One region of the Leisingera sp. NJS201 genome, then DNA from elsewhere that is predicted to be linked to it. Evidence: riboswitches for the same ligand, from Rfam matches in the RefSeq annotation. Region 1 holds a riboswitch; each other region holds the start of a gene.
The links. A riboswitch is a leader RNA that binds a small molecule or an ion and turns the genes downstream of it on or off. The one in region 1 is predicted to bind cobalamin.

Region 1 (5,701 bases):
GTGCCGCGGATGCCGGTCATAATAAAAGCCTGAGCAATCCGGTCAGCGGCAAAGGCGTTTTTCAGCGTCCGCACCATGGCGTCCTGCCCCACCAGATCGGCAAAGGTTTCGGGCCGGTACTTGCGGGCCAGAACCTGGTATTGGGATTGGCCGGATGCGCCGGAGGTGCCGCTGGGGGTATCGTTCATGATGTCTCGTGCCGGATTCGGGATGCGGGGTGCTCCGCGTTGCGCGCAGGGTATTGAAGCGCAGCCCGTTCGTCCACCGCCGTTGGGCTGGTCCGGGGCCGCAAAAGAGCTTTGGGATTGCCTGCTTAACCGCTAGGCTGCAAAGGCAGGGTGAGCTACCCCCTGAATTTCGGACACTGACGTAAGCTGCGATTTGCTGTCTGCTGATCTTCGACGAAGAGGAGATCAGAGATGTCGAAACGGAAGAACCATTCGCCCGATTTCAAAGCGAAAGTCGCGCTTGAGGCTCTGAAGGGCGAGCGGACTGTTGCTGAGCTGGCGAGCCAGTTTGGCGTTCACCCAACGATGATCCACAGCTGGAAGCGGGCTCTTCTGGAGGGCGCGTCCGGCGTGTTCAAGCGCGGCGGCAGGAAGCCCCAGGAGATTGACGAAGAACAGGTCAAAGAGCTGCACGCCAAGATTGGGGAGCTGGCCGTTGCCAACGATTTTTTGTCACGAAAGCTCAAACCGTGGATCGGCAAGTGAGGAGGAAAATGATCGAGCCTGCCAATGCCAATCTGCCCATTAGCAAGCAGTGCAAGCTGCTGTCGATCTCGCGGTCGTCGTTCTATTATCAGCCCAAAGGCGAGACGGCTCTGAACCTGATGCTGATGCGCCGGATCGACGAACAGTTCCTGGAAACGCCGTTCTTCGGTGTGCGGCAGATGACTTGGCATCTGCGCAATGAAGGTCATTTGGTGAACGAAAAGCGGATCAGGCGGCTGATGAGGGTGATGGGGCTCATGCCGATCTACCAGAAGCCCAACACCCGCTGCCCGGCAGCACATGCAAAGCATGTGCGAGAGGGGGCAGGGCTGCGAAGGGGCACAAGACCTACCCCTATCTGCTGCGTGGTCTGCGGGTGGGGCGCCCGAACCAGGTCTGGGCGGCGGACATCACCTATCTGCCAATGCGCAAGGGGTTCCTGTATCTGGTGGCGATCATTGACTGGCACACGCGCAAGGTGCTGGCCTGGCGCATCTCGAACACGCTGGAAGCGGACTTCTGTGTCGAGGCGCTGAACGAGGCCATCCACAAGTTCGGCCCGCCCGAGATCATGAATACAGATCAGGGCAGCCAGTTCACGTCCTTCGCCTGGACGGACAGGCTGTGGCGATCCGGTGTGCGCATCTCGATGGATGGCAAAGGCCGGTTCCTCGATAACATCTTCGTCGAGCGGCTTTGGCGGAGCCTGAAATACGAATGCGTCTACTTGCATGCTTGGGAGACCGGATCAGAGGCGAAGGTCGGCGTCGGAAAGTGGATCGAGTTCTACAACCGAAAACGCCCACATTCCGCCCTTGGCGGCAAACCCCCGGCCGTGGTCTATTGGCTGAGAAAACACAAAACCCAACCCGATCAGCAGGAGCAGAGAGTAGCTTAAATTACGCCAGAACCTGTCCAACAATTGGGGAGTAGCTCAGGGGACTGCGGGGGAAATGCAGGAACGCAGCGGCTAAGGAGGCGGTATGCGAACTGAGGATATCCCGGAACCTGCGGCGCCGGACGGCGCGGCGCCGGCAGGCCTGACCATCCACGCGCTGTCAGCAGGCGGCGGTATTCTGGCGCTATGCCCGCTGCCCGGTGCGGGAGGCGATTACCGTAATGACCTGATCCAGATCTATCAGTGGAAACCGGGGCTGGTCATCTCAATGACCACCGAGGCCGAGCACGCAGCCGCAGATGTGCCGCGGCTGGGGATTGATATTCAAAGCATGGCCTGCCGCTGGCTGCATCTGCCGGTGCCGGATTTCCAGGTGCCGCCGCCCGCTGTGGCGGCGAAATGGGCGGCGGCCAGCCGGTCTGCACGGCAAGCACTGGGCGGCGGCGGCCGGGTGCTGGTGCATTGCAGGGGCGGCTGCGGGCGGTCCGGCATGGCGGTGCTGAGGCTGATGATCGAATGCGGCGAAGCCCCGGCGCAGGCGCTGGCCCGGCTGCGGGCGATACGGCCCTGTGCGGTGGAAACCAAGGACCAATTGCACTGGGCCTGTTCACCGTAGAGCCGCCGCCAGAGGCGCACCGCAAAGAGATACTGCACCGCCCGGCCGATAAGCCGGGCAGCATTCTTCAGGTATTCAGTTAAAGCGCCAGCATCTGTTCCGCCTGCCGTGCTTCGGCGGTTTTCGGCAGCGCCTCCATCAGCGCGCAGGGGCGGGTGTCCAGCTTGGACGCGGCAAAACCGGTACCGTCGCGGCTGAGGATGGCATCGGCAAAGCGGTCCAGCCCCTCGCGCGGCGCCTCTTCACCGACGCCGCAATACAGCCGGATCCGGTCATGGCTGGCGGCAAACTGCGCCGGGCAGTTGCGCGGGCAGCCGTCCAGTGCGGTGGTGCCGGTGATCTCAAAATCCTCCTGGGTCAGCGGCTTGGCCTTGGTCATCGCTTCGGCCAGTTTGGCGATCATCCGCTCTGCCGCGGGGCAGGGGCGCCCCAAATACTTGCAATCTGTTGCCGCATAGAAATGCGTCTTGTCGGTCCACATCATATCTGCGCCCTCCGCGCGTGGCACGGGGGTTTGGGGGACAAGAGACCGGATGAAAGACGGATCACAGCCGCCGCAGCCATCAGACCCTGTCCGGACACCCCGCCCGGGTTCGAGTTACACGTCCGATGGCAGGTCTCCTGACTTGCGGGTCGTCGCTTTCCCGATCCTTCCCGGCCTCGTATTGAGGGCCAGTGGCTCTATCGGGGTCGCTCGCCGCTTACAGTTGCGGGGGCAGTCTCGGACTTGGCCAGCTTGCGCGGGCCGTACCGTGTTCCCTTTTCATCCCGGACACAAGATTCTGTGGCTCGGGAACCATCGCCACAAGCGGTAGCGGCAGGACGCCTGAGTCGTCAATCGTTTTTCTGCATCTGCAAATACAGCCCGCGGATCACGTCCGAGTCCCGCCGCACCCGTGCCAGCTGCCAGCCGCCCTGCAGCAGGATATAGAAATTCTCCGCCGCCGCGCGGGCCTCAGGTTCGGGCAGGCCCAGGCGGCGGGCGTGGCGGGTGGTTTCAGTAATCCAGCCCTCGAACAGATGCGCGGCGTGCTGGTGGAACGCCTCGTTCTCCGGCCCTTCGAACAGGGTGGCAGAGACCGGGCAGCCGCTCCATTTTCCTTGCTTGTCAAACAGTTTCGCCAGTTTGTAGCAAACCGTCTTGGCCCCCTCCCGGAAGGTGGGCGCCGGGGTGAAAGACGCCTCGATCAGCAGCAGCATCTGCCCTGACGCCCAGTCCGCCGCGGCCAGGGCCAGGTCGGATTTGCCACTGGGGAAATGGTGGTAGAGCGAGCCCTTGGGCGCCCCCGCCTCTGCCAGCAATTCCGCCAGCCCGGTGCCGCTGTAGCCCTTGTTGCGGAACAGGCCGGCAGCGGCGCGGATCAGCCGCTCGCGGGTCGGGGGCGGGCTGGTCCCGCCCGCCTTGGCTGTCGTCACGTCATTCATGGCGGCAGCTTGACAGCATTGGACCGATTGGTCCAGAGATGGATTAGACCAATCGGTCTAGGCCAATCGACTCAGGAGGTTGCCATGCTGGACAAAAGCGCAGGACATACGGCGGTTATCCGCGAAGAAGAACTGCAGTTTGCATCCGGCACCCACTTGCTGGCTGGGCGGCTGTACCACCCGGCGGGGCAGGCGCGGGCAGCAGTGGTGCTGAATGGCGCAACCGGGGTGCCGCAGCGCTATTACCGGCATTTCGCACGCTGGCTGGCAGCAGAGCAGCAGGTGGCCTGCCTGACCTATGACTACCGGGATTTCGGAGACTCCTCGCGGGGCCATCCGCGCCGTTCCGATGCGACAATGGCTCAATGGGCGCTGGAAGATCAGCCGGCTGCCCGGGCCGAACTGCAACGGCACTATGCGGGCGTGCCGTTGTGGGTGATCGGCCATTCGCTGGGGCAATGCTGATGCCCCTGCAGGATGGCCTGAAGGACGTCGCCCGCATGATCGTGGTTGCGGGCGGCTTGGTGCATCACCACGATCATCCCTGGCCCTACCGCGCGCTGGCGCTGGCTTTCTGGTTTGGCCATGTGCCGCCATTGGTCCGTGCCTTGGGGTATCTGCCCGGGCGCGCGGTGGGGTTCGGGGCCGATTTGCCTGCCGGGGTGTACTGGCAGTGGCGGCGCTGGTGCACCACGCCGGGCAGCTACCTGCCGGAAACCGGCTCGGCCTTGCCGCGGCCCAAGTGGGCAGACGCCGGCGTGCCGGTGGATCTGTATGCGATGGCGGATGACGACGTTGTGCCGCCTGCGGCCGTTTGGCGGCTGGGGGACGTCTTTGGCGATGTGCCGCAGTGCCGGACGGTGCTGGTGCCGCAGGAGGCGGGCGTGCAGAAGATCGGCCATCTGGGCGCCTTTGCCCGCGCCAATGCCGCCCTGTGGCCGCGGCTGCTGCCGCCGCAATAGCACGGCTCCCCCAAACCTTGGAGTCAGGCGGAGCGGTTCAGCCGTTCTTCGGTGATCCGGGCATAGTCGGCCAGCCGCAGCTTGAACCGGCGGGTGAGGTTGCTGCGGGCCAGTTTCAGCGATTGAACCAGCAGCCGGCCGGTCAGGGTGGTGGGCGCCAGTTTCAATTGCACCGACATCCGGGTCCGCCGCGGCGACAGCGCCAGCAGCTCGATCTCCAGTTGGCCGTCCAGGCCGCTGCCGCTGCCGGTCAGCGCCAGCCCGGTGACCGGGGTATAACACGCCAGTGTCAGCCGGATGTCGCGCTGTTTGCCGCGAAACCGAAAGCCGATATCCCAGGCCAGGCCGTTTTCAGGATGCGCGGTATCGCCAGTCCGCTCTACGTCGATGCCGCGCCGCAGGGCCGAGCGCTCCAGCAGGCTGAAATCGGAGATCGCGCCAAAGACGTCGGCAATCGGGGCTTCGATATCTTCTTTGCTTTGAAATTCCATGCTCGCCTGCTTCAGTTGCGCCGCCGTGCTGCCGCGCTGTTTTTTGCAATATGCGCTTTAGTCCAGCGTGTCCGCAAGCCAGTTTCGGAGCAGAAAATGCGCAATTGCTCCCTGACGTGACGGCTTTAGAGCCGGGTGTTCGCCGGCAAAGACCGTCATCATCTCCTGGCGGCTGACCCACAGCGCGTCTTCGATCTCAGCCGGGTCGATGGTGATGTCCGTGCTCAGCGCCTCGCCCGCGCAGCCGAACATCAGCGACATCGGAAAGGCCCAAGGCTGGCTGGACAGGTAGCTGACCGGCCCGACCTGCACGCCGGTTTCTTCAAATGTTTCGCGGCGCACGGCTGCTTCCAGCGTCTCACCCGGTTCGACAAATCCTGCGAGCAGCGAATACATCCCCTCGGGCCAGCCGGGCGAACGGCCCATCAGCACAGCATCGCCATGGGTGATCAGCATGATCACCACCGGGTCGGTGCGCGGGAAATGCGGCGCCTTGCAGGCGGGGCAGATGCGCTGCCAGCCGGCCTGCGCCAAATCGCTGGGCGCGCCGCAAGCTGCGCAAAACCGGTGGCTGCGGTGCCAGGCCAGCAGCGCCT
Region 2 (5,701 bases), 310 kb from region 1:
CCCATGGTTACCGGCTCCATCGAACCCACCAGTGTCATAACCGCAAGGATCACCGCATTGGCGGTAAGGGCAATCTCGGTTGCACGCCACAGGCCTTCCCAGCTGGCCTCCAGCCCCAAATGGACAGGGCCGGGGTTCCCGGCACTGTAAACGGCAGCAGCACCAGCATGAAGATGATGAAACTGTCCATCATCGCCATCCGTTTCAGCGTTTTCCGGGGCGGCAGGCCAGAGAAGGCCAGCAACCACATCGACAGGCCGAGAGCGGCCGCCAGAACCCAAAGATTGCTGAGCGAGACAACCACCACCGCATAGGCGACCGTCATCACGATGCGCATCCGCGGGTCAATTGCTGTGACCTTGGCGTGGAAGGTGCCGAAACCGCCGAGCGGTTTTTCCTCGCTCGTCAGAACATAGGTCATGCGCTGCTGCCGATCTTGCGGCGTGCGGCAATGTAGAAGCCCAGCCCGAACAGGCCGCAGATATAGCCGATGCCGCCAAGCACGGATTGAAAGTCCGACTTGTTCTTGAACGCTGTCAGCTCCTGCCGGAGCGGGCGCAGTTCATTGCGCATCATGGTGGCAAGTTCGGAGCGGGTTTGATCGGAGAGGCCCGCGGACCCTGCCGTCGCCGGCGCTGCAGAGGTGTCCGGGGCAGCAGCCGCTGAAACTGCTGCCGCGCCCGGGCTTTGCCCAATGATCTGCGCGACTTCCGCACCGTCCATCATCATCTCGGCCACGTGGCCAGCACCCAGATCGCCGCGGAAGATATGTGTCACAGGCTCCGACGGAGTGAACAGGAAAAAGCCGTCACCGTCGGTTCTGGCCTCTCCCAGCTTGCTGCCGGCCGCGTCAAAGATCTCAATCAGCAGGTCCGCGGCCATGTCACCGTTGGAAAAGCCCACTTCGCCTTCAATGTCGGAACCGGACGGAAAGACAGCTGAGATAACATTGTGTGCCATCACCGGGAGCGGCGCCAGCAGTGCAAGGATCAGAATGCAGGAGCGGATCATGCAAGGCTTCCTTTTGTGTCGAAAAACAGCTCGGGCTTCACACGCCGCGCCAGGAAAATGGCAGCACCGGACAAAAGCGCTTCGATGATCACCACCGGAATATGGGAAAAGAACACCAGTTTCGCGGCCAGGATAAACTCATCGCCGGACAACATCAGCGAGACTGCAACAGCAAGTGTTGTGGCAGCAATGGCCGCGCCGCCGCCGATACCGCCCCAGATGGCGCCCTGCAGAGGCGAGCCGCGGGCCACCAGCGGTCGGAATATCAGCCCGACCAGAACTGCAGGCAGGGCGATGTTCACGGCGTTCACGCCCAGCACGGTCAGCCCGCCAAAGCCAAAGAACACCGCCTGCAGCAAGAGGCCGACAAACAGGGCCGGAAAGGCCGCCCAGCCCAGAACCAGCCCCGCAAGCCCGTTCAGGATCAGGTGAACCGAACTCGGCCCGATCGGGACATGGATCAGGGAGGCCACAAAGAAACTGGCCGAAAGAACCCCCGCCGCCGGAATACGTTCCAGCGGCAGGCTCCGCAGCCCCATGGCGATACCGCCGACGGCGGCAACCGCGCCGCCGATCACAACCGGATTCGACAATGCGCCGTCTACGATATGCATGGTGCTATTCTCACTTCAGCTCTTCAGCGTGGATCCACAACACAGCGTCCTGGCTGAGTTCCTTGCCGTCATGCTCAGTCGCCGGGCCGGAGCCGAGAGCAGCAAAGCCCCAGTGGCCCGCTTTCGGAATGCCAAAGGAAAAGACGCCATTCTGGTCTGCAATCGCAACGATGGCGCCGCCGGACATCGGCTGAACCGTCGGGTTGGTTGTGGAAAAGGCCGCAAGGTCAGGCTCTGATGCCATGAATTCAACCTCGATTTCGGCACCAGGAACCGGCTTGCCATCCGCCAGCACCTGACCTGAGAAGGTAGAGCCGACAATGACGTTATAGGGCTTGTTCAGCGGCAGGATCTCGGTTTCCAGGCCCACCGGCTGATCCCAATCGGTGGGCAGGGTGTTGCGGTTCAGCACGACTTTGGAAATCTGCTGAATATAGATGTCTTCGCTTTCCTCATAATAGGGCGCGGGCACAGTCACCACCACATAGTCGCCCGAGCGCTTGACCGGAACCGACGCCCTGTAGGCGGCGGCTTCGTTCTCCGCGCCCTTGAATGTGGCCGGTTCCAAGCGGTCCGAAAGATCAACCTTTTCGCCCTTGTGAACCATAAAAAATTCTTCGGGTTTGCCCATGTCCATCACATGGCCGTTTTCCAGCGGGTGCCAGAACACCAGCCCCATCGGCACATCGCCGGGCTTCCCGATCAGCACGTTTTCAGTGTAGTTCAGCTGGAAATGCGCCGATGCGGTGACCGGCAGGGATATGGCCAGAGCTGCAGCCAGATAATTCAGTTTCATTTCGTCCTCATTCGACGACACAGGCGCACCTGCAATCAGGAATGAACAACGGGGAGAGTGGCACGGAGAAGCCTGAACGGCAGCCGCGCCAGACGCGCACCCCGGCGTCCGGTGGAAAAGGGCAGACACTCCGCTAGCGAAGTCTTTGCCCTGTGTCCGGCAGGTCTCCTGACTCGCGGGTCTTGGTTCGGCTGGCCTTCCCGGGAAAGATCCCAGTGGCATGTTCAGCGTCACTCACCGCTCACAGTTGCGGGGGCAGTCACGGATTTGGTCCCTTATGGGTACGCCGCACCGTGTTCCCTATTTCTTCCGCTGCGCATTGAAACACTCGCGGAACCGGTCACACTGGCTGAATGGCAAAACCATTTTACTGAGTCAAGCTTCCCGTCTTCTGTTCAATTGCCGAATGAGTACTTCCTTGCGGTGCTCCATGATGAGCTGGCCTGTTAGTATTGAGTGGCGGATCACGAACAACAATCGGCCCTTTTCGGTACTCTTGAATGCCGGCAGGTGCCACGTTCCTGTTCCGGCAGCTGGCACCTGCTATCTTGATATAAGTGCGTCGTTGCACCTTGCCGCCGCTAGCTGTTCAGTCCCGGCATCTGGTGGATCGGATCAATGATGAATCGATCTGGCTCTGAAGTCCGGATTTTGCAGATGCATTCGTAGGGCGTGAGGCCGCTGAGAGTTTTGAGTCTGCGGGCAAAGTTGCAGGCAGCCATGAGGTCGCCGAGATGTGTTCGTAACTGATCGTGGCTGTCGTTGAGATGTCGCATCACTGCCGCCTCATTGAGCGTGCGGTTCATCCGCTCAAGTTGGCCGCCACTCTGGAGAAGTCCCCCGGACTGTTTACCAATCCTCGCAGCTCCACGGATGGTTCAGTTTGGTCAATCGATGCTCGATCCCGTTAGCCTCACAGATCATGCCGCAGCGCATCTTCCGGGAGTATCGGTCGACCTTTATTTGCAATTTCCAAATATTGATTTCACTACGGATCCGATTGTCTTAGCGCGCCCCTGCGTACCCTACCCCGGCAAACGAGGATAATTCCAATGTCGGACCCCCGCGCAGATTCCACTGTTCTTGAAGACCTCGAGAAGAAGGCACATTGGTTGTCGACATGGAAGAAGCCAAGGAGACGCTGCGGGCGCTGGTGGAGCGGATCGTGCTGACACCTTCGGTGGAGGGCGCTGGCCTGGATCTGCCCCTGGAAGGCGATCTGGCCGGGCTGCAGCGGCTGGCGGCAGGTGCTAAAGGCACGAACACGGATAAGGCCCCGGACGTGTCATCCGAAACCTTTGAAAAAAATGACGAATTAGGGATACTTGCGGGAGCAGGCAAGCGCCGTATCCTACCTGCCCTCGCCGGGCTTCGGTCCCGCTACCCGGATATCGAACTGGAATTGCATGCCGATGATTCAAAATCGGATTTTGCGGCAGAGGCCATCAATCTTTCCTTCAGAACCGGTCTCGCAGACAAGGAGCGGTTTATTTCGGCGGCCGTGCCGTCCGCGCAGCGCGCGCCTTTTGCCAGCCCGGCCTTTGCAGAAAAGTCACCCTGTCTCTCCCGGCCTGCGCGTCAATTCGATGGAGCTTGTATTTGCAGCTGTCCTTGCCGGGCAAGGAACGGCCCTGCTCCCGTCCTTGCTGACAGAGGTGCATTTTCTCGCGCACCTGATCCCTAACTGGTCTGCCGATCCTGTGTTACTGACTTTGCTTTGCCGTCCTGAACGTTTGGCTGCTCCTCAGGTTGCGGCGGTACGGCGCCATATCCTGGATGCATGCGGTAACAGCGACTTCTTGGGGACAGAGCATCGAGACGAGAAAGTCTTACAGCTTACCAAAGCCCGGTTTGGACCTGTCCCGCTTTCGTGCCGCCCCAAGTGCTCGTTTAAGCCACTTTCCGTTCAAACGCGACAGGGCTTTTCCAGTCCAATGCTGAGTGACGGCGGCGCGGATTGTAGAAGCCATTGATGTACTGGAAGATGGCCATTTCAGCGTCTCGGCGCGTTGGCCATGACCTGCGCCAGATCAACTCTGCTTTGATGGTCTTGAAGAACGTCTCAACAGCGGCGTTGTCATAGCAATTTCCCTTACCACTCATCGATACCTTGAACCCGTGTTGGCGTAGGATCTTCTGATAGTCGTGAGAACAATATTGCGATCCACGGTCCGTGTGGTGAATGCAGCCCTTCGGCGGTGTCCGGAACGCAGTTGCCATGTTCAACGCACGGATCGCCAGGTCACGTTTCATGCGGTTGCTCACGGCCCAGCCAATGACGCGCCGAGAGTGCAGATCAAGGATCACAGCAAGATACAGCCAACCCTCGCGCGTCCAGATATAACTGATGTCGCCAGCCCATTTCTGGTTGGGTTGGCTGGCTGCGAAGTCCCGGTCCAGCAGGTTTGGCGCAATGTTGAACTTGTGGTCACTATCTGTCGTGCCCTTGTGTTTACGTGTGCGCACAACAGATATGCCGTTCAGGCGCATCAACCTGCCCACACGGCGGTGGCCGACATCCAAACCGATCTCTTTCAGCTCCTCTGTCATGCGCGGGCGACCATAGCTGCCAAGGCTGAGACGGGATTGCTCTTTGATATGGGCTAATGTCACCATATCAGACCGCTGCCTGCGGCTTGCTGGGCGACGACGGAAAGCCCTCAAGCCACGCGTGCTGACTCCGACAACATCGCACAGCCGGTTGGCTGGAAAGTGGCCCCTGTGTTCTTCGACGAACCTAAATCTCATTGCTTTAGGCCCGCAAAGAACTGGGTGGCCTTCTTTAGGATCTCCCTCTCCTCCTTCAAGAGACGGTTCTCACGTCGAAGTCGGTCATTCTCTTGGGCGAGACTCAAATCCTCTTTCGAAACCACGTCAGTATCTCGATGTGCCGTGATCCACTTGTTCAGCGTCGACATTCCGACACCCAAATCGTCAGCCACCTGTTTACGCGTAAGCCCACTTGTCAGCGCGATACGCACCGCATCCTGCCGAAATTCGTCCGTCCGTTTCAGTCCCATAGTCAGTCTCCTTTGTTGCAGTAAATGCTATCAAAGGAGCGGCATCAAACCGCGACAGGTCCAAATCTCTTCCGGCTGGTGTCGCTTTATTCCCATATTCGATCCTCCGTTTCCTAACTATACGGGCGGACCACTTCAGTGGGGAGGATCAAGACAGCAAGACCATTGAAATGATGGAGCACAGTCAGCCCGTCAACCGAGACACCCCGTCGAATGTCAGGGACATCTTACTGCGTGCAGAGCGGTTTGGGACTCGGGTT
Region 3 (5,701 bases), 2.0 Mb from region 1:
GCAGGCCGCCGGCACCCGGATCCTGACCGCAGGACAAAACGAAAGCAACGAAAATGACTGACACGCCTGTTACGGACCTTTTCATCATCGGCGGCGGCATCAACGGCTGCGGCATCGCCCGCGACGCCGCCGGCCGCGGCCTGTCGGTTACATTGGCCGAAATGAACGACCTTGCCTCCGCCACCTCCTCGGCCTCGACCAAACTGTTCCACGGCGGTTTGCGCTATCTGGAATACTTTGAATTCCGCCTGGTGCGTGAGGCGCTGATCGAGCGCGAAGTACTGCTGAAGGCGATGCCGCATATCTCCTGGCCGATGCGGTTTGTTCTGCCGTTCCACAAGGACATGCGGTTTGACAGCGAAACACCGACGTCCAAGCTGCTGACGACCTTCATGCCCTGGATGAAGGGTCGCCGCCCCGCATGGCTGATCCGGCTGGGGCTGTTTCTGTATGACTCCTTGGGCAAACGCGGCATCCTGCCCGGCACCGCGAAACTGGACCTGTCGCACGACCCCGCAGGCAGGCCGCTGAAGGACAAGTTTCAGACCGCGTTCGAATACTCCGACTGCTGGATCGAAGACGCCCGCCTGGTGGTACTGAACGCCCGCGATGCGCAGGCCCGCGGTGCCGAAATCCTGACCCGGACCGAGGTAGTTTCAGCCGAACGCCTTGCAGACCATTGGGTGATCCGCACCAAGGATCACGCCACCGGCGCCGAGCAGCAGCACCGCGCAAAAATACTGGTCAACGCCGGCGGGCCGTGGGTAGCCGACGTGCTGCACCAGAAGCTGGGCCAGAACAGCCGCGAAAACGTCCGCCTGGTGCGCGGCAGCCATATCGTGGTGCCGAAATTGTTCGACCATGGCCGCTGCTACTTCTTCCAGGGCACCGACGGGCGGATCATCTTTGCGATTCCATACGAGACGGATTTCACCCTGATCGGCACAACGGACGCCGACCATCCCGATCCGGAAACCAAACCGCACTGCACCGAGGCCGAGCAGGACTATCTGGTTGATTTCGCATCGCAATACTTCGAACAGCCGCTCAGCCGCGAAGACATCGTCTGGACCTACTCCGGCGTGCGCCCGCTCTATGACGACGGCGCCAGCTCGGCCACTGCGGCCACCCGCGAATATGTGCTGACGCTAGACCGCGCGCAGGCGCCGCTGCTGAATGTCTTTGGCGGCAAGATCACCACCTACCGCAAGCTGGCCGAGGCCGCGCTGGCGAAAATCGGCGAGGTGTTCCCGCATGTGCCGTCTGACTGGACCGCAGGCGTGGCCCTGCCCGGCGGTGATTTTGCGGTGGCGGATGTGGAAAAACTGCAAACCAAACTGGCGGCAGATTATCCGTTCCTGACGCCCTATTGGACCGCCCGGATGATCCGTGCTTACGGCACCGAAGCCTGGGACGTGCTAGGGGACGTCAAATCCGCCGGTGATCTGGGGCGGGATTTTGGCGCAACCATCACCGCGCAGGAACTCAACTGGGCGATAGCCCGCGAATGGGTGCGGTCAGGCGACGACTACCTGTGGCGGCGCACCAAGCTGGGCCTGCGGCTGGACGAGGCGCAGCGCGCGGCAGTGGATGCCTATATCAGCAAGAAAGCCGCCAGGCTGGCGGCTTAGAGCTAAGGGACGGGCCAACCCGAGGGGAGGCGCAATCGCGCCGCCCCGTGGGGGCGGGTTGGCGCGGCCCGGCCTATCGGCCGGGCGGGACATTCTGAAAGCGTCTTAAAACTCCACGCCCTTCTGCGCCTTCACACCGGCGCGGAACGGGTGTTTGACCTGCCCCATCTCGGTCACCAGATCGGCAATCTCGATCAGCTCTTCCTTGGCGTTGCGCCCGGTCAGCACTACATGGGTCATCGGCGGCTTCTGCTCCACCAGGAACTCCAGCACTTCTTCGAGGTCCAGATAGTCATAGCGCAGCGCAATGTTGATCTCGTCCAGCAGCACCATGGTGTTGCGCTCATCCAGGATCATCTCCTTGGCCTTTTCCCAGCCCTTCTGCGCGGCGGCAATGTCGCGGGCCTTGTCCTGGGTCTCCCAGGTAAAGCCTTCGCCCATTGCGTAGAACTGGCACCGATCGCTGAAATTCTCCTCGATCAATGTCCGCTCGCCGGTCTGCCAGGCGCCCTTGATGAACTGCACCACGGCTGACGGCATCCCATGCGCGATGCAGCGCATGATCATCCCGAACCCGGAGGAGGATTTGCCCTTGCCCGGCCCGGTGTGGACGATAATCAGGCCCTTTTCGCCCTCCTTGGTCTTCATCATCCGGTCGCGCGCGGCCTTTTTCTTGGCCATCTTGGACGTATGACGGGCGGCTTCTTCTTCTGAGATGCCGGTTTCAGACTTTTCGCTCATTGGGGCTCTCCAGCTGTTTGACCCATGTCTTGACAAAGAAGGGCACGATAGCGCAAGGGGGTTCAGCTGGTTCCTGTGAAAACAGGCGAAGAGGGAATGTGAAGGCTTTCGGGCCGAAGCACAGCCGCCCCCGCGACCGTGACCGGATGAGGCCGCCATGCCACTGGGTGATCCCCGGGAAGGCAGGATGGCCGGCAAGGCGCACGCCTTGGCATCCGCAAGCCGGGAGACCTGCCAGCGAAGGAGAGATCAACGGGCAGACGGGGTGTTCTGCGACCGGGTAAGGGGCTCGCACGACTGGCCCCTTTTCGGCCATCCCGCACGCCCTGCCGCGACAGGAGACGCGCCAATGGCTGACGACATGGCAGGCCAATCTGCCAGCACCCCGGGACCGGTCACCCTGACCGTTTGCCTCACCTGCCGCCGCGAGGGCGCCGACCCCGAGGCAGCACGCCCCGGCGCCATCCTGCATGCAGCCTTGGAAGAAGCCGGAATGCCCGAAGGCGTCCGTCTGCGTGGCGTCGAATGCCTGTCGTCGTGCAAGCGCGGCTGCGCTGTTGCGCTGATCGGCGGCGAAGAACGCTGGACTTATGTCTACGGCGACCTCGACCCGGACCAGCATGTCCCCGAAATTCTGGAAGGTGCTGCGGCTTATGCCGGCACCGCTGATGGAGTCGTGCCGTGGCGCCAGCGCCCGCAGACCTTCCGCAAACAATCCGTTGCCCGCATCCCGCCGGCCAAGTTCTTCTCCGAGGAGTAATCATGAGCGATCTCAACAAGATCCCCGTCACCGTCATCACCGGTTTTCTGGGCGCAGGTAAAACCACGCTGATCCGCCACCTGATGCAGAACCCGCAGGGTAAGCGCCTGGCCGTGGTGGTGAACGAATTCGGCACTGCCGGCGTGGACGGCGACATCCTGAAATCCTGCGCCGATGACAACTGCCCGGCGGAAAACATCATGGAACTGGCCAACGGCTGCATCTGCTGCACCGTGGCCGATGACTTCATCCCCACCATCGAACAGCTGATGGCCCTGCCCGAAAAACCCGACCATATCGTGATCGAGACCTCTGGCCTGGCCCTGCCGAAACCGCTGTTGAAGGCGTTTGACTGGCCCGCGATCCGCTCCCGCATCACTGTCGACGGGGTGATTGCCCTGGCGGACGCCGAGGCGGTTGCCAAAGGCCAGTTCGCCCCTGATCTGGACGCCGTTCAGGCCCAGCGCGAGGCGGATGACAGCATCGACCACGAAACGCCGCTGTCCGAAGTGTTCGAGGACCAGATCTCCTGCGCTGACATCGTGCTGTTGTCCAAGGCCGATCTGGCCGGCGACGCAGGCGTCGAGAAGGCCCGCGCGGTGATCGAAGCCGAAGCCCCGCGCAAGCTGCCGATCCTGCCGATGAGCGAAGGCGTCATCGACCCGCGCATCATCCTGGGTCTGGGTGCTGCTGCCGAAGACGATCTGGACGCCCGCCCCAGCCACCACGACGGCCACCACGACCACGAGCATGACGATTTTGAAAGCATCGTTGTCGAAATGGGCGAAGTCTCCGACCCCGAAGCGCTGCAGAATGCCATCGTGAAACTCGCCCGCGAGCGCAACATCCTGCGCGTCAAAGGCTATGTCGCGGTGGAAGGAAAACCGATGCGGATGCTGGTTCAGGCCGTGGGCGAGCGCCTGCGCGCCCAATACGATCAGCCATGGGGCGCGCAGCCGCGCAAGACCGCTCTGGTGGTCATCGCCGAGCATGACGATATCGACGAACAGGCCATCCGCGCCGAGCTGGGGGCCTGAAGCTGATGCCCCAAGGCGAAACTTTAAAGGTTTCGCCCGGCGGCAACGCCGGGCAGCGCCCGACCTCCCCCACGGGAGGGCGCTTCGCTTCTTCCCGAGGCCGGGCACTGCCCTCTGCTCTTCTTTCCGAAAGGGCCTGACCCATGCATGTTGTCTTCCGCGAAAGCCACGGCCTTGACGAGACCGATACCCCGCAGGACCTCGGGCAGACGCCCGGCGATCTTGTGGTGCTGTCCTTCTCCGACAGCGATCTGGGCGCTTTTGCGGCGGGATGGCACCGCGCGGACGGCGCGCTGCCCTCCTTGCGCGTCGCCAATCTGGTCGCGCTCAAACACCCGCTCTCGGTTGACGTCTATGCAGAACAGACGCTGGAGGGCGCCAAGGGCATCCTGGTCCGCCTGATCGGCGGCGAAAGCTATTGGTCCTACGGGCTTGCCACCCTGCAGGACCTCGCCCGCCGCAAGGGCATTGCCCTGGCGATCCTGCCTGCTGACGGGCGCGAGGATGCCCGGCTGGATGAGCTGTCCACCCTGCCGGTCTCCACCCTGCGCCGCCTTCAGGCGCTGTGCGACGCTGGCGGCGCCGTTGCTGCACAGGCCGCTCTGGCCCAGCTGTCCCTCGCTGCAGGGCTTTATGCCGGCCCGGTTCTGGGCCTCAAATCCATGCCGCAGCATGGCTTTTACGACCCAGCCAAAGGCGTGCTGGCCAACCTTCCGGCACCTGACAAACCGCTGGTTCTGGTCAGCTTCTACCGTTCCTACCTCACCGCCGCCGACACCGCCCCGGTGGATGCGCTGATCGCAGATCTGCGCGCCCGCGGCTATGCTGCCTATGGTCTCTTTGCCGCCAGCCTCAAGGCCCCCGCCGCCGCAGACTGGCTGCGCGAGAGGCTCCCCGAACTGAACCCTGCCGCGATCGTCAACGCCACTGCGTTTTCCGCCCAAGGCACCGACGGCAGCGCCTCGCCGCTTTCAACCACCGGCTGCCCGGTGTTCCAGGTCGCCCTCTCCACCGCCCGCAAGAAAGACTGGGCCGAGGCCGACCGGGGTCTGTCGCCTGCTGACCTCGCCATGCATGTCGTCCTGCCCGAAGTCGACGGCCGCATTTTCGCAGGCGTTATCAGCTTCAAATCCCCAGGCCGGAAAGACCCGGACCTGCAGTATTCCCGCTTTGCCCACCGCGCCGATGCGGACCGCGTAACAGCCGCTGTTGACCGCGTCGACGGCTGGCTGCGGCTGGCAAAACTGCCGAATGCAGAGAAACGCCTCGCTCTGATCCTCTCCACCTACCCGGCAGAGACCACAACCTCGCCCATGCCGTCGGCCTCGACGCGCTGGCCTCCTGCGACGAGATCCTGCGCGCGCTCTGGGATCAAGGCTATACGGTCGAGCCGCAGGAGAACACCGGCCTGCGGCTGATGAAAGAGACCCTCAGCGTTCCGCTGGAGGACTACCATCAAGCCCTCGCCACCCTGCCGCAAGAGCTGCAGGACACCCTGAGCGAGGCCTGGGGCAGCCCGGAAAAAGACGCAG
Region 4 (5,701 bases), 590 kb from region 1:
GGTCCTTGTTTGCGGCCATCCAATCCGACACCACTGTATCGATATCAACGCCGTCCAGGTCTGCCTTGCCGACCATGGCGCTCATCTCTTCGTTGGTAATCTGGTAGGACTGCACGATCTCATAGGCGCCCGGCCATTTCTCCGGCAGCCCGGCCCAGGCGGCTTTCCAGATCGGGCCGCGCGGCTTGCCGCAGTCATAGGCCAGATCCGGGTTCACCCCCGCCGCAGGATCGGCGTAGCATTCCGCGGAATAGGGCGGGAATTCCACGAATTCACCGTCGTATTTGGCCGGTGCCCAATGCGGCACATATACCCACAGGACAATCGGGTCCTGGCGCTGATAGGCGGATTCCAGTTCGGCAAACAGCGCCGCATCGGTGCCCGCGTGGACCACTTCAAATTCCAGTTCCAGCGCCTCGACGCGTTCTTCGTCAAAACCGCCCCAGGTGACCGGGCCGCCGACATAGCGACCGTAGGGAGAGGTTTCCGCCGTTGCGAATTCCTCGGCGCAGTCCTTCAGCGCCTGCCAGTCGGGCAGGCCGGGACAGCGGTCTTTCATATAGGCGGGGTACCACCATTCCTCGATCGCCATCAGCCCGGTTTCGCCGGCATTGACCACTTTGCCCGAGGCGGTTGCGTCGTCCAGCGCCTCGCGCCCGGTGGTTTCCCAGATTTCCATCGCCAGATGCAGATCGCCGGTCTTCAGCCCGGCAAACTGCGCGATATAGTCCGCTTGGACATATTCGACGTTATACCCTGCCTCCTGCAGGATGCTGCCCATGATCTTGGTGTTGATCAACTGGCCGGACCAGTCGTGCAGGGTCAGTTTGATGGGGTCGGAGGACTCGGCGGCCCAGGCGGATGAAGCGGAAACGGCGGCTGTCAGCGCCACGGCTCCCAAAGCGTTGAAGTTTCTCAGCATAAGGACTTCCCTGATATGTGGCATTTTGTGCGATTCTTGGCGTCGCCTGCTGTGATGGTGCGGCGGTTGTGTCTGTCAGTCAATAAAAAACCACAATAAGCCACATTAACCTCAAAAACTGAGCGATTTGAGGCTGTCAACGCCGTATCAAAGGCGCATGTGTTGTTTTTTGTGGCTTTCTGACGTAGCAACGCAACAGGAGGCCCAATGACCAAAAGCCGCAAGACCACCAACCAGCGTGAAGAGGAAATCCTGCGGGCGCTGCAGCAGGCGGGGGGGTCCTGCCGGGTCAGCTATCTGGCCGGCAGGCTGGGCGTGTCGAATGAAACCATCCGGCGAAACATCCGCACGCTGGAGGATGCCCAAGCGGTCCGCAAGGTGCATGGCGGGGTGCATCTGATTGAGGATGTGAACGAGCTGCCGCTGCAAAACCGGATGGATACCCACGCCTCAGAAAAGCAGCGTCTGGCCATCGAGGTGGCCAAGACCATCAGCGACGGGGATTCGGTCTTTTTGGACGTCGGTTCCACCACCGCTTATGTGGCGCAGGAGCTGCGGCAGCGGTCAAACCTCTTTGTGGTGACCAATTCCGTGCTGGTGGCCCATGCGCTTGCCTCGCGCAATAACAACCGGGTGTTTCTGGCGGGCGGCGAGCTGCGCCCGCATGACGGCGGTGCCTTCGGGGCCGAGGCGCTGGATCTGGTGCGGCGGCTGAACGTGCAGTTTGCCATCTTTTCGGCCGGGGCGATCAATGCCGAACAGGGCTTCATGCTGCATGATCTCGAAGAGGCAAATCTGGCCCGTGTCGCGGCGGCCAATGCGCAGGTCCGGATTGTTGTGGCCGATCATGACAAGTTCAACAAGCGCGCGCCGGTGTCGGTCGGCAAGGATACCAAATTCGAAGTCTTCTATACGGACGCGCAGCCGCCGCAGGCCGTCAAGGACATGCTCAAGGCGATGGATACCGATCTGATCGTGGTCGAGTAACGGGGCTGCGGTATGGTTCAGGACAGTTTGCAGCCACGCTTTTGCGGCTGCGGCCGATGGGTGTCCCATCCCTGGAGCAGCTTGTGCTGGAAATTTCCATCTGGCCGTGGCTTGGGAAACCGTCCTCCATAGGCTGCCTGCTGTGCCCGGTTCGCAGAATTTCTGCTGCAAAGTAACTTTTTCTTGCCGCAGCGAAAGGGATGGGCTACCCGCGCTTTACCGGTCCCGAAAGGGCTAAGAGGGAATCCGCGGTGCCTGCCGGCGCCAAACGGAACTGCCCCCGCAACTGTAGGCGGCGAGAGCTGTGCCATGACGTCACTGGGCCAAAATGGTCCGGGAAGACGGCACAGTCATTGACCCGCCAGTCAGGAGACCTGCCGGTGAAAACCGAAAGACACCGGGCGGGGTTGTCCGGGGAGGTTGCCGGTAAGATGCGCCGCCGTTTTCCGGTGCCGCAAGCGGGGGGCAGACCCTCAGCCTTACCGGTCAATGCCCTTTCACCCGTTCTCCGGTCATTGACACATGGAGATCGAATATCATGTTTTTGCGTTCCGGCCTGATCGGCCTTTCCTTCATCGCTGCCGCACAGGCTGCGGCGGCCAGCGAAACCTTTCCGCTGACCATTGAAAACTGCGGCCAGTCGGTCACATTCAAGGCGCCGGCAGCGTCTTCGGTGACGGTTGGCCAGGCGGCGACCGAAGTGCTTTACGCGCTGGGGCTGGGCGATAAGGTGCTGGGCACCTCAGTCTGGTTCAACGACGTGCTGCCCGAATACGCAGACCTGAATGCCAAGATCGACCGTCTGGCCGACAACGATCCGAGCTTTGAAAGCGTCGTGGCCAAACGCCCCGGCCTGGTGGCGGCGCAGTACGAATGGCACGTCGGCCCCGAAGGTGTTGTTGCCAAGCGCGAGCAGTTTCATGATCTGGGCATCCCGACTTATGTGATGCCCGCCGATTGCGTCGGCAAGGACAACACCACCGGCGGCGACGGCACCCGCACGCAGATGTTCACCACCGGCAGCTTGTATCAGGGGATCGAGGAACTGGCGGCGATCTTTGGCGAAGCCGATAAGGGCGCCGAGCTGGTCGCCGAATATAAGGCCCGCGAGGCGGCAGCTGTTGCCAAGGCGCAGAAGGTCGCACTGGAAGATGCCACCGCCGTGTTCTGGTTCTCCTCGCCGGAAATGGAAAGCGATCCGTTTGTGGCAGGCGAGAAGGGCGCGCCGGGCTACATGATGCAGCAACTGGGCCTGCGCAATGTTATTGAGACCGACGAGGAATGGCCGACGGTCGGCTGGGAGACCATCGCCAAGGCCAATCCGACGGTGATTGTGATTGCCCGCATGGACCGCCGCCGCTTTGCCGCGGATGACTTCGAGAAAAAGCTGGATTTCCTGCGCAATGATCCGGTCGCCAGCCAGATGGACGCAGTCAAGAACAACCGCATCGTTGTGATGGACGCCCAGGCGATGGATGCCACCATCCGTGCCATTCCGGCGCTGGAGGATCTGGCTGCTGAACTCAGCGTGATCGGCACCAGCCAGTGAGTGCAGCCGCTGCAATCACATGGCAGGGCGTCAAGGGCGCGTGCCTGGCCTTGCCGGTGCTGGTTGCAGCGGTTCTGGCAGGCGCAATGATCGGGGAAACCGCGCTTGCGCCTGACCTTGTCCTGTCTGTTCTGGCCAATAAGCTGGCCGGGGCAGGGCTGCCGGTTGATCCGATAGATCAAGGCATTGTCTGGAGTTACCGGCTGCCGCGCGCGCTGGTGGCGGGGGCCTGCGGGGCGGCGCTGGCGGTGGCGGGCGTGGTGCTGCAGGCCCTGCTGCGCAATGCGCTGGCAGATCCCTATATCCTTGGTATCTCGGCCGGTGCTTCAACCGGGGCGGTTGCTGTCACCATCGCCGGACTTGGCGGCGGTGCGCTGTCGTTGTCATTCGGCGCTTTTAACGGCGCGCTGCTGGCCTTTGGCTTTGTTGCCGTTCTGGCCCGGGCCGCCGGAGCAGGCGGCAGCCGCGCTGCGGCAGCGCAGATCGTGCTGGCGGGCATTGCAGGCTCGCAGCTGTTCAACGCGCTGACTGCTTTTATCATCGCCAAATCCGCCAACGCCGATCAGGCCCGCGGTATCATGTTCTGGCTGATGGGCAATATGGGCGGGGTGCGCTGGCCGGATGTGTGGCTGGCAGTGCCGCTGGCGCTGGCGGGCTGGGTCGTCTGCCGGTTCCATGCGCGGGCGCTGGATGCCTTTACCTTTGGCACCGATTCAGCGGCCTCGCTGGGTATTCCGGTGCGGCGGGTGCAAGTTATCCTGATCTTTGCCACCGCGCTGACCACAGCGGTGATGGTATCCATCGTTGGCTCCATCGGCTTTGTCGGCTTGGTCATTCCCCATGCGGCACGGTTCCTGGTCGGTCCAGGGCATCGCAGGCTGATGCCGGCCGCGGCGCTGACCGGCGCGGTGTTCCTGATTGGCGCCGACATTGTGTCGCGCATCATAATCCCTGGCCAGGTGCTGCCCATTGGCGTTGTCACTGCCCTGATCGGGGCGCCGTCCTTTGCGGTGATCCTGGTACGCGGGAACAGGGGGGCGCGATGAAGATCGAAGCCCGCAGCCTGTCTTACGCCATCCGCGGCAAGCTGCTGCTGTCTGATGTCTCATTGATGGTTCAGCCGGGAGAGACCCTGGCGCTGGTCGGTCCGAACGGGTCCGGGAAGTCCACGCTGATGCGGCTGCTGGCGGGGTTGGCACGCCCGTCGCATGGCGAGGTTCTGCTGGCGGAAAAACCCTTGGCGCAGCTGACGCGCAGAGAGGTCGCCCAGCGGACCGCGATTGTTGAGCAGCAGTCTGATACCGCCGAGCGCATTACCGCACGTTCGGTGGTGGAACTGGGGCGGACGCCCTGGCTGTCAGCGTTGAGACCCTGGAGCGGCGAAGACAGCCTGCATGTTGAAAACGCGCTGAAGACGGTGGAAATGGAGGGGTTTTCCAGCCGCGAATGGGCCACATTGTCCGGCGGCGAACGGCAGCGGCTGCACATCGCCCGCGCACTTGCGCAGCGGCCCGGGCTGCTGCTGCTGGACGAGCCGACAAACCACTTGGATATTCATCACCAGCTGTCGATCCTGAATTGCATCCGGAACCTGAAGGTGACCACCGTCGTGGCACTGCACGATCTGAATCAGGCGCTGATGTGCGACCGGGTGGCGGTGCTGTCGGGCGGACGCCTGGTGGCGCTGGGCACACCGCAGAAAGCATTGAACCCGGATACGGTATCGGAAATTTTCGGGATCAAGGCCCGCTGGATCCGTGACGCAGACGGGGCAGAACCGTTCCTGTCCTTTCATCTGGCGTGAGCGGCTGCGATGCCGCACTCCCGCCCGTTGCCGGATCTCCTGACGGAGACGTCGCACCCGTTGGGCCCGGCGCCGCGCTGCCGCGCGGCGGACCGGTCAGCACTGCTGACCGGATGTTTCGCGCGCGAAACATTGAGGCAGAAAAGCTGACCTTCTTATAATCTAGCGGGCGAGGGTTCCTGGGGCGTTCAGCTGTTGGTGATCTCCCCAAGGATTTTGTTGCGCTGGATCTTCCCTGACGGCCCTTTGGGCAGGTCCGGCAGGATGTGGATTTCGTCCGGCGATTTGAACCGGCCCAATACGGACTGGCAGATTTCGATCAGCTCCAGCGGTGTCAGGGAGGAGCCGTCGCGGATTTTAACGGCGGCCTCGACCGTTTCACCGTAGCTTTTGCAGGGGCGGGCAAAAGCGGCGGCCTCGATCACGTCGGGGTGTGAAT

Region 2: linked by a shared signal. The riboswitch ahead of ETW23_RS18480 (DUF4198 domain-containing protein) and the one ahead of ETW23_RS16790 (hypothetical protein) in region 1 are both predicted to bind cobalamin.
Region 3: linked by a shared signal. The riboswitch ahead of ETW23_RS05105 (DUF1636 domain-containing protein) and the one ahead of ETW23_RS16790 (hypothetical protein) in region 1 are both predicted to bind cobalamin.
Region 4: linked by a shared signal. The riboswitch ahead of ETW23_RS14050 (ABC transporter substrate-binding protein) and the one ahead of ETW23_RS16790 (hypothetical protein) in region 1 are both predicted to bind cobalamin.

The regions. Positions count from the first base shown of each region.
Region 1 covers NZ_CP038234.1:3,431,161-3,436,861, reverse strand. Annotated here, with positions in the region: gene ETW23_RS16805 (DNA polymerase III subunit gamma/tau) at 1-188, opposite strand, end outside; partial or broken gene ETW23_RS16800 (IS3 family transposase) at 420-1,611, shown strand; gene ETW23_RS16795 (protein-tyrosine phosphatase family protein) at 1,697-2,227, shown strand; gene ETW23_RS16790 (hypothetical protein) at 2,307-2,711, opposite strand; cobalamin riboswitch at 2,821-3,043, opposite strand; gene ETW23_RS16785 (TetR/AcrR family transcriptional regulator) at 3,062-3,652, opposite strand; gene ETW23_RS26835 (hypothetical protein) at 3,737-4,117, shown strand; gene ETW23_RS26830 (hypothetical protein) at 4,117-4,614, shown strand; gene ETW23_RS16775 (SRPBCC family protein) at 4,638-5,105, opposite strand; gene nudC (NAD(+) diphosphatase) at 5,163-5,701, opposite strand, start outside.
Region 2 covers NZ_CP038234.1:3,736,345-3,742,045, forward strand. Annotated here, with positions in the region: gene ETW23_RS26865 (energy-coupling factor transporter transmembrane protein EcfT) at 1-119, opposite strand, end outside; gene ETW23_RS26870 (energy-coupling factor transporter transmembrane protein EcfT) at 50-421, opposite strand; gene ETW23_RS18470 (cobalt ABC transporter permease) at 418-1,011, opposite strand; gene cbiM (cobalt transporter CbiM) at 1,008-1,625, opposite strand; gene ETW23_RS18480 (DUF4198 domain-containing protein) at 1,636-2,421, opposite strand; cobalamin riboswitch at 2,562-2,777, opposite strand; partial or broken gene ETW23_RS26225 (hypothetical protein) at 3,003-3,342, opposite strand; gene ETW23_RS18490 (LysR substrate-binding domain-containing protein) at 3,542-4,105, shown strand; gene ETW23_RS26875 (hypothetical protein) at 4,008-4,394, shown strand; one part of gene ETW23_RS18500 (IS3 family transposase) at 4,312-5,198, opposite strand; one part of gene ETW23_RS18500 (IS3 family transposase) at 5,198-5,441, opposite strand.
Region 3 covers NZ_CP038234.1:1,056,011-1,061,711, reverse strand. Annotated here, with positions in the region: gene ETW23_RS05120 (DeoR/GlpR family DNA-binding transcription regulator) at 1-61, shown strand, start outside; gene glpD (glycerol-3-phosphate dehydrogenase) at 54-1,631, shown strand; gene cobO (cob(I)yrinic acid a,c-diamide adenosyltransferase) at 1,737-2,372, opposite strand; cobalamin riboswitch at 2,423-2,626, shown strand; gene ETW23_RS05105 (DUF1636 domain-containing protein) at 2,722-3,132, shown strand; gene cobW (cobalamin biosynthesis protein CobW) at 3,135-4,169, shown strand; partial or broken gene cobN (cobaltochelatase subunit CobN) at 4,313-5,701, shown strand, end outside.
Region 4 covers NZ_CP038234.1:2,843,592-2,849,292, reverse strand. Annotated here, with positions in the region: gene ETW23_RS14060 (ABC transporter substrate-binding protein) at 1-946, opposite strand, end outside; gene ETW23_RS14055 (DeoR/GlpR family DNA-binding transcription regulator) at 1,130-1,909, shown strand; cobalamin riboswitch at 2,113-2,306, shown strand; gene ETW23_RS14050 (ABC transporter substrate-binding protein) at 2,448-3,458, shown strand; gene ETW23_RS14045 (iron ABC transporter permease) at 3,455-4,504, shown strand; gene ETW23_RS14040 (ABC transporter ATP-binding protein) at 4,501-5,262, shown strand; gene ETW23_RS14035 (AMP-binding protein) at 5,451-5,701, opposite strand, start outside.